Regions from separate parts of the Nocardioides sp. JCM 18999 genome, predicted to be linked through region 1. Evidence: riboswitches for the same ligand, from Rfam matches in the RefSeq annotation. Region 1 holds a riboswitch; the other holds the start of a gene.
The links. A riboswitch is a leader RNA that binds a small molecule or an ion and turns the genes downstream of it on or off. The one in region 1 is predicted to bind glycine.

Region 1 (3,555 bases):
CGGGCGACGCGACAGCGACGAGGTGGGCGCGACGCTGGCTGCCCTGACGGCACGGATGCACGGACTGCTGCTCAAGTCCTCGCTCCGCGACTGACCCGACCCCCGACTTCTCCACTGACGTAGGCTGACGACGTGCGTGAGGTCGACGTCCTGGGGGTGCGGGTCGAGGTTCCCTCGAACCAGCCCCTCGTGCTGCTCCGCGAGGTCGACGGCTCGCGCTACCTGACCATCTGGATCGGTGCCGTCGAAGCCACGGCCATCGCCTTCGCCCAGCAGGGCGTCGTGCCACCGCGACCGCTGACCCACGACCTGCTCGGAGACGTGATCACCGCGCTGGGCGCCGAGGTCGCCGAGGTCAGGATCACCGAGGTCCGTGACAACGTCTTCTACGCCGTGGTCGCCTTCGACAACGGCGTCGAGGTCTCGGCCCGTCCGTCCGACGCGATCGCCCTGGCCCTGCGGGTCGGCGCGCCGGTCCGTTGTGCCGACGGGGTGCTCGCCGAGGCGGGGGTCTACATCCCCGAGGGCGGGGACGATGACGAGGCCGACGCCGAGGCGCCCGAGGTCGATGCCGCGGAGGAGGTCGAGCGGTTCCGCGAGTTCCTCGACCACGTCAGCCCGGAGGACTTCTCCACCGATTGAGCAGGTTCGGCACCAACCCTGAGTCTCAATCTGAGGTTGAGGGTTGCGACACGCCGGGAAGGTCTTTGACCCGATGGGGGACGAGGCCTACGGTGAAGTGTCTCTGTTGTAACTCCACCGGTGAGATTCCCTGATCGGGATGACCCGGACTTCCCCTTTCGGAGTTACGCTCAACGGAGTAGACCTCACGGAGGACAACGTGTTGGAGCACGAGCAGGAGAACGGCCAGAGCGCCGAGGTACTCGCGGCCGCCGCCGAAGCGGACGAGCAGGGCCTGCTGTTCACTGATGACGTCTCTCCGTTGCCCAGTGACGCGGGTTACCGCGGACCGACGGCCTGCAACGCGGCCGGCATCACCTACCGCCAGCTCGACTACTGGGCCCGCACCGGCCTGATCGAGCCGAGCGTCCGTGGTGCCAGCGGTTCGGGCAGCCAGCGGCTCTACTCGTTCCGCGACATCCTGATCCTCAAGGTGATCAAGCGCCTCCTCGACGCCGGCATCTCCCTGCAGCAGATCCGCACGGCCGTCACCCACCTGCGTGAGCGCGGCACCGACGACCTCACCCGCGTCACCCTGATGAGCGACGGTGCCTCGGTCTACGAGTGCACCAGCAACGACGAGGTCATCGACCTGCTCCAGGGCGGTCAGGGCGTGTTCGGTATCGCGATCGGTGGCGTGTGGCGCGAGATCGAGGGCACGCTGTCGGCCCTGCCGAGCGAGCGTGCCGCGGACGACGAGTCCACGGGGTCCGTCGAGGGCGACGAACTCGCCGCGCGTCGGGCCGCCCGCAAGATCGGCTGATCGGCTGCGCTAGACTCAGCGCTGCTACGAAGGCCGCGCGGGAGAGTCCCGAGTCGGGCGCCGAAGGGGCAATTCCTCCCCGGAATCTCTCAGGCACCACGACCGCGCGGACATGGCGAGTCTGAAGTCCCACCGTCGGGGCGACAGAGGGGGAGGGTGATCACCCCTACGCCCCTGGAGGTCTGAGTGACCGACTCGCCCACGCTCGCCGAGCTCGACGCCGCGTCCCCGTTCGTACGTCGCCACATCGGTGTCACCACCGAGGCCGAGCAGACCATGCTCGCGCGACTCGGCTTCGGCTCGCTCGACGAGCTGATGGCCGCCGCTGTCCCGGCCGGCATCCGCAGCCACGAGCAGCTCGACCTGCCGCCCGCAATGAGCGAGCAGGCGGTCAGCGCCCTGGCCCGTGAGCTGGCTGGACGCAACAACCCGGCGGAGTCGCTGATCGGCCTGGGTTACCACGCCACCATCACGCCGCCCGTCATCCGGCGCAACGTGCTCGAGGACCCGGCCTGGTACACCGCCTACACGCCGTACCAGCCCGAGATCTCCCAGGGCCGCCTCGAGGCCCTGATCAACTTCCAGACGATGATCGGGGACCTCACCGGTCTGCCGGTCTCGAACTCCTCGCTGCTCGACGAGGGAACGGCCGCCGCCGAGGCGATGACCCTGGTCCGCCGCGCCAACAAGGCCAACGGCAACGGGTCCTTCGTGGTCGATGCCCGCGCGCTGCCGCAGACCATCGAGGTCGTGCGCACCCGTGCCGAGGCGATGCGGATCGACGTCATCGTCGCCGACCTCGCCGACGAGCTCCCCGAGGGCTCGATCGCCGGTGTGCTCGTCCAGTACCCCGCCGCGGACGGGTCGCTGCCCGACCTCGGTGCGCTGGTCGCCCGGATCCACGAGCGCGGTGCCCTCGCGGTCGTCGCCGCCGACCTGCTGGCCCTCACGGTGCTGGAGTCGCCGGGCGAGCTCGGTGCCGACGTCGTCGTCGGATCGGCCCAGCGGTTCGGCATCCCGCTCTTCTACGGTGGCCCGCACGCCGGGTTCATGGCCGTGCACCAGGGTCTGGAGCGGCACCTGCCCGGACGCCTGGTCGGGGTGTCGATCGACGCCGAGGGCCGGCCCGCCTACCGGCTCGCGCTGCAGACCCGGGAGCAGCACATCCGCCGGGAGAAGGCGACCTCCAACATCTGCACCGCCCAGGTGCTCCTGGCCGTCGGTGCCGCGATGTACGCGGTCTACCACGGTCCCGAGGGCCTGACCGACATCGCGCGGCGCACCCACCGCTACGCCGCCGTGGTCGCCGCGGGCCTGCGTCGCGCCGGCCTCGCGCTGGTCTCGGAGTCGTTCTTCGACACGATCACCGTCGCGGTGCCGGGCGGGGCTGCGGCTGTGGTCGAGGCTGCCCGCACCGCCGGGTTCCACCTCCGTCTGGTCGACGCCGACACCGTCGCGCTCTCGACCTCCGAGGTCACCTCTCGGGCCACGGTCGTCGGCGTCCTCACCGCGTTCGGTGCGGTGCCGGCTGGCACCGACGTCGAGGGTCTCGTCGACGAGCTCGACCGGACCACCGCGTCGGCGATCCCGGACGCCCTGGTGCGCCGGACGCCGTTCCTCACCCACGAGGTCTTCGGCGCGCACCGCTCCGAGACCCAGATGCTGCGCTACCTGCGCCAGCTCTCGGGGCGTGACTACGCGCTCGACCGCGGCATGATCCCGCTGGGTTCGTGCACGATGAAGCTGAACGCCACCACCGAGATGGAGCCGATCAGCCTTCCGGGCTTCGCCGACCTGCACCCCTTCGTCCCGGCCGAGGACGCCTCCGGCTACGCCGTCCTGGTCGCCGAGCTCGAGGGGTGGCTGGCCGAGGTGACCGGCTACGACCGCGTCTCCATCCAGCCCAACGCCGGATCCCAGGGCGAGCTGGCCGGGCTGCTCGCCATCCGTGGCTACCACCTGGCCAACGGCGAGGGTCAACGCGACGTCTGCCTGCTGCCCTCCTCGGCGCACGGCACCAACGCCGCCTCGGCGATCATGGCCGGGATGCGCGCGGTCGTGGTCAAGTCGCACGAGGACGGCACGGTCGACCTCGACGACCTGCGCGCCCA
Region 2 (3,555 bases), 1.7 Mb from region 1:
GCCGAGATCGTCGGTGAGGGTGGTGGCGAACCGCTTCGCCGCCCGCATCGGCCCGACGGTGTGGGACGAGGACGGGCCGATGCCGATCGAGTAGAGGTCGAAGGCGCTGAGGGCGGCGGAGCGGGTCATGGGCGCACGGCTCTCAGGCCTGCGTCAGTTCGGCGTAGGCCGTGGCATCGAGCATCTCCGCCTCGGCGGTCACCTGGACCATGAACAGCCAGCCTTCGCCGTAAGGGTCGGTGTTGACAAGCCCTGAATCGGTGACGACCGCTTCGTTGACCGCGATCACCTCGCCGTCGAGCGGGGCGTAGAGGTCGCTGACCGACTTCGTGGACTCGAGCTCGCCGCACGCCTGACCGGCGGTGACCTGCGTGCCGACCTCGGGCAGGTCGACGAAGACGACGTCGCCGAGAGCGTCAGCGGCGAACGCGGTGATGCCGACCCGGGCGGTGTCGCCGTCGCGCGAGATCCACTCGTGCTCGGCGGTGTAGGACAGGTGGGTGGGGATCGTCATGGGTCTCTCCTGGCTGGTTTCGTGCTGCTCGGTGGGTGGGTGGTGCTCAGCGGGCGCGGACGTAGAACGGCAGCGCGACGACCTCGGCCGCGACGGCGGTGCCCCGCACGTCGATCGACAGCCGGGTGCCGGGTGCGGCCAGCTCGGGGCGGACGTGGGCCATCGCGATCGGGTGGCCGAGCGTGGGCGACGGCGACCCGCTCGTGACGGCGCCGACCACGTCACCGGTCGCGGTGTCGAGGACCGGGTAGCCGGCGCGCGGGGAGCGGCGCCCCTCCGGGACGAGGCCGACCAGCAAGGTGCGCGGGCCCTCCTCGCGCCGGGCGGCCAGGGCTGCGTCGCCGACGAAGCCGTCGGGCTTGTCGGCCACGACGACCCGACCGAGGCCGGCCTCGAACGGGGTGGTCGAGAGGTCGAGCTCGTGGCCGTAGAGCGGCATCCCGGCCTCGAGTCGGAGGGTGTCGCGGCACGACAGCCCGGCCGGGACCAGCCCGTGCTCGGCACCGGCCGCGGTGAGCGCGTTCCAGATCGCGACCGCGTCGGCGGGGGAGCAGTAGATCTCGAAGCCGTCCTCGCCGGTGTAGCCGGTGCGGGCGAGGAGGACGTCGACGCCGGCCAGGGTGCCGCGGTCGATGGCGTAGTACTTCAGTGCCTCGACCTCGAGGTCGGTCAGCGCGGCGACGATGGCCGCCGAGGCCGGACCCTGCACTGCCAGGAGGGCCCAGTCGGTCGAGCGGTTCGCGACGTCGGCGTCGTACTGCGTGGCCCGTTCGGCCAGGGCGGGGAAGACGGCGTCGACGTTCGACGCGTTCGCGACGACGAGGTAGTGCTCCTCGGCGAGGCGGTAGACGACCAGGTCGTCGATGATCCCGCCGTCGGGGGCGCAGATCATCGAGTACCGGGCGCCGCCGACCCGGATCGCCGAGGGCCGACCGACCAGTGCGTGGTCCAGGGCCCGGCCGGCGTCGGGGCCGGTGACCTCGATCTCGCCCATGTGGCACAGGTCGAAGAGGCCGGCGGTGGTCCGGACGGCGTGGTGCTCGGCGGTCTCGGAGCCGTACCGGATCGGCATTGCCCAGCCGGCGAAGTCGGCGAGGTGGGCGCCGAGCTCGACGTGGAGGTCGTGCAGCGGGGTGGGGCGGGACGTCATGGGTGGAGGCTCTCTGGCGTGCGCCGGCGGAACCGGCGGGCGGATGGATGCCTCCCCGCTCTGTCATGGGACCTGAGAGCTTCACCGCCCGATCCCGTGAGGGGGGGCGGCTTTCACCGTCGGTGCGTTCCCGCAGTGGGTGGGAACGACTTTCCAGAGTTCGCCTCGATGCAGCGGTCAGGGGGCCTGAGAGTTTCTCGGGGAGAGTTGCTCCTTCGGCGCCCCGCGCAGGGCGGGGACTCTCCCGCTGCACGTTGATCGGCGATGTGTCTTCAGTTGTGCGGCAGACCTTAGACGGTGGGTTCCTCGGCTTGCTCGTCAGGGCGGTTCGCGGGGACCCGGGTGGCGCCGGCGGGGCGCTGCCGCTGCAGCTCGAGGACGGCGGCGCGGGCCTCGGGGTCGAGGGCGAGGTCGACGATCGCGGAGGCCATCGCGGTCGCGCCGACGATGATCGCCTCGTCGGCTCCGGCCGAGGCGGTCTCGGCGGCGAAGTCGGCGGTGTGCGGCATCCCGGACGCGCCACGGACGGCGAGCATCGGGTGGATCGAGGGCACCACCTGGCTGACGTTGCCCATGTCGGTGGAGCCGCCGGTGAGGGTGCCGAGCTCGGTGTTGATCACCCGGCCCTGACGCTCGATCGCGGCGTCGAAGCGGTCGGCGAGGAAGCCGTGCTGGACCAGGGGTTCGTAGATCGGGTCGACCGGGACCACCTCGTACGTGCAGCCGGTGGCGATCGCGGCGCCCTGGACGCAGGCCAGGAACTTCTCCTTGAGCACCCGCTGCACCTCGCCGTCGGTGGAGCGGACCTCACCCTCGACGACGGCGGTAGCGGGGATGATGTTCGAGACGTCGCCGCCGGAGAGCGTGACGGCCGAGAGGCGTACGCCGTCGGGCAGCTGCTGGCGCAGCAGGCCGAGCGCGACGTGCAGGACGGTCGCGGCGTCACCGGCGTTGATCCCCCCGTCGGGGGCCGCCGCGGCGTGCGAGGCGCGGCCGGAGAAGGTGACCCGGAAGCGGTCACGGCCCTGCGAGCCGCAGTCCCGGGTGGGGACGGTGAGGTCCGGTCCGGGGTGGATCATCAACGAGACGGTGGCGTCCTCCCACGCACCCGCCTCGAGCATCAGGGCCTTGCCGCCGCCGACCTCCTCGGCGGGCGTGCCGAGCAGCTTCACGGTCAGGTCGAGCTCGTCGGCGAGCTCGGCCAACGCGATCGCCGCGCCGACCCCGGCGGTGGCGATGACGTTGTGCCCGCAGGCGTGACCGACTCCCGGGAGGGCGTCGTACTCGGCGCAGACCGCGACCGTGAGGGACCCGGTGCCGCGGACCGCTTCGATCGCGGTGTCCAGACCGTAGACGCCGACCTCGGTGGCGAATCCGGCGCTGCGGAGCAGGTCGGCGACCACCTCGGCGGAGCGGTGCTCGGCGAAGGCGAGCTCGGGGTGGGCGTGCAGGCTGTGGCTGGCCGCGACGAGGCGCTCCTGCCATGCGGCGAGCACTCCCTCCACCGTCGCGTGGGCCTGGAGGCTGGTCATGGTGGCCAAGTATGGGCCCGCGGGCAACGACCGTGACGGTGCCCCCTCAGCTGGGCGGGTTCTCCGTCACGGTCAGCAGGAAGACACCGCGGGTCGGGTCGGAGATCACCGTCCGGGCCCGTGCCAGCCGGGCTTCGAGCTCGGCTCGCTCGAGGTCGTCTCGCAGGTCCTGCAGGGGATCGGCGGACGCGGGCTTCAGCTTCGCCCGGTTCTCCTTCTCGGTCACCCGGGCGCCGGACGTGAACGGCTGGGACAGCGCGGCTCCGGCCTCGTAGGCGTCCTTGGCCGCTGCGGGCAGGGTGGCCAGAGCCTGGTTCTGCTTCACCTTCGGATCGGTCCGGTCGGAGGTGACCGAGGCC

Region 2: it holds a riboswitch for glycine, as region 1 does, so the genes downstream of both, gcvT (glycine cleavage system aminomethyltransferase GcvT) here and gcvP (aminomethyl-transferring glycine dehydrogenase) in region 1, are expected to answer to the same signal.

Annotation. Positions count from the first base shown of each region.
Region 1 covers NZ_AP043887.1:1,456,753-1,460,307, forward strand. Annotated here, with positions in the region: gene ftsR (transcriptional regulator FtsR) at 1-94, shown strand, start outside; gene ACZ5J1_RS07065 (bifunctional nuclease family protein) at 133-642, shown strand; gene ACZ5J1_RS07070 (MerR family transcriptional regulator) at 842-1,444, shown strand; glycine riboswitch at 1,473-1,559, shown strand; gene gcvP (aminomethyl-transferring glycine dehydrogenase) at 1,631-3,555, shown strand, end outside.
Region 2 covers NZ_AP043887.1:3,111,463-3,115,017, reverse strand. Annotated here, with positions in the region: gene ACZ5J1_RS15455 (L-serine ammonia-lyase) at 1-129, opposite strand, end outside; gene gcvH (glycine cleavage system protein GcvH) at 143-514, opposite strand; gene gcvT (glycine cleavage system aminomethyltransferase GcvT) at 561-1,664, opposite strand; glycine riboswitch at 1,715-1,828, opposite strand; glycine riboswitch at 1,829-1,921, opposite strand; gene ACZ5J1_RS15440 (M20 family metallopeptidase) at 1,955-3,196, opposite strand; gene ACZ5J1_RS15435 (hypothetical protein) at 3,243-3,555, opposite strand, start outside.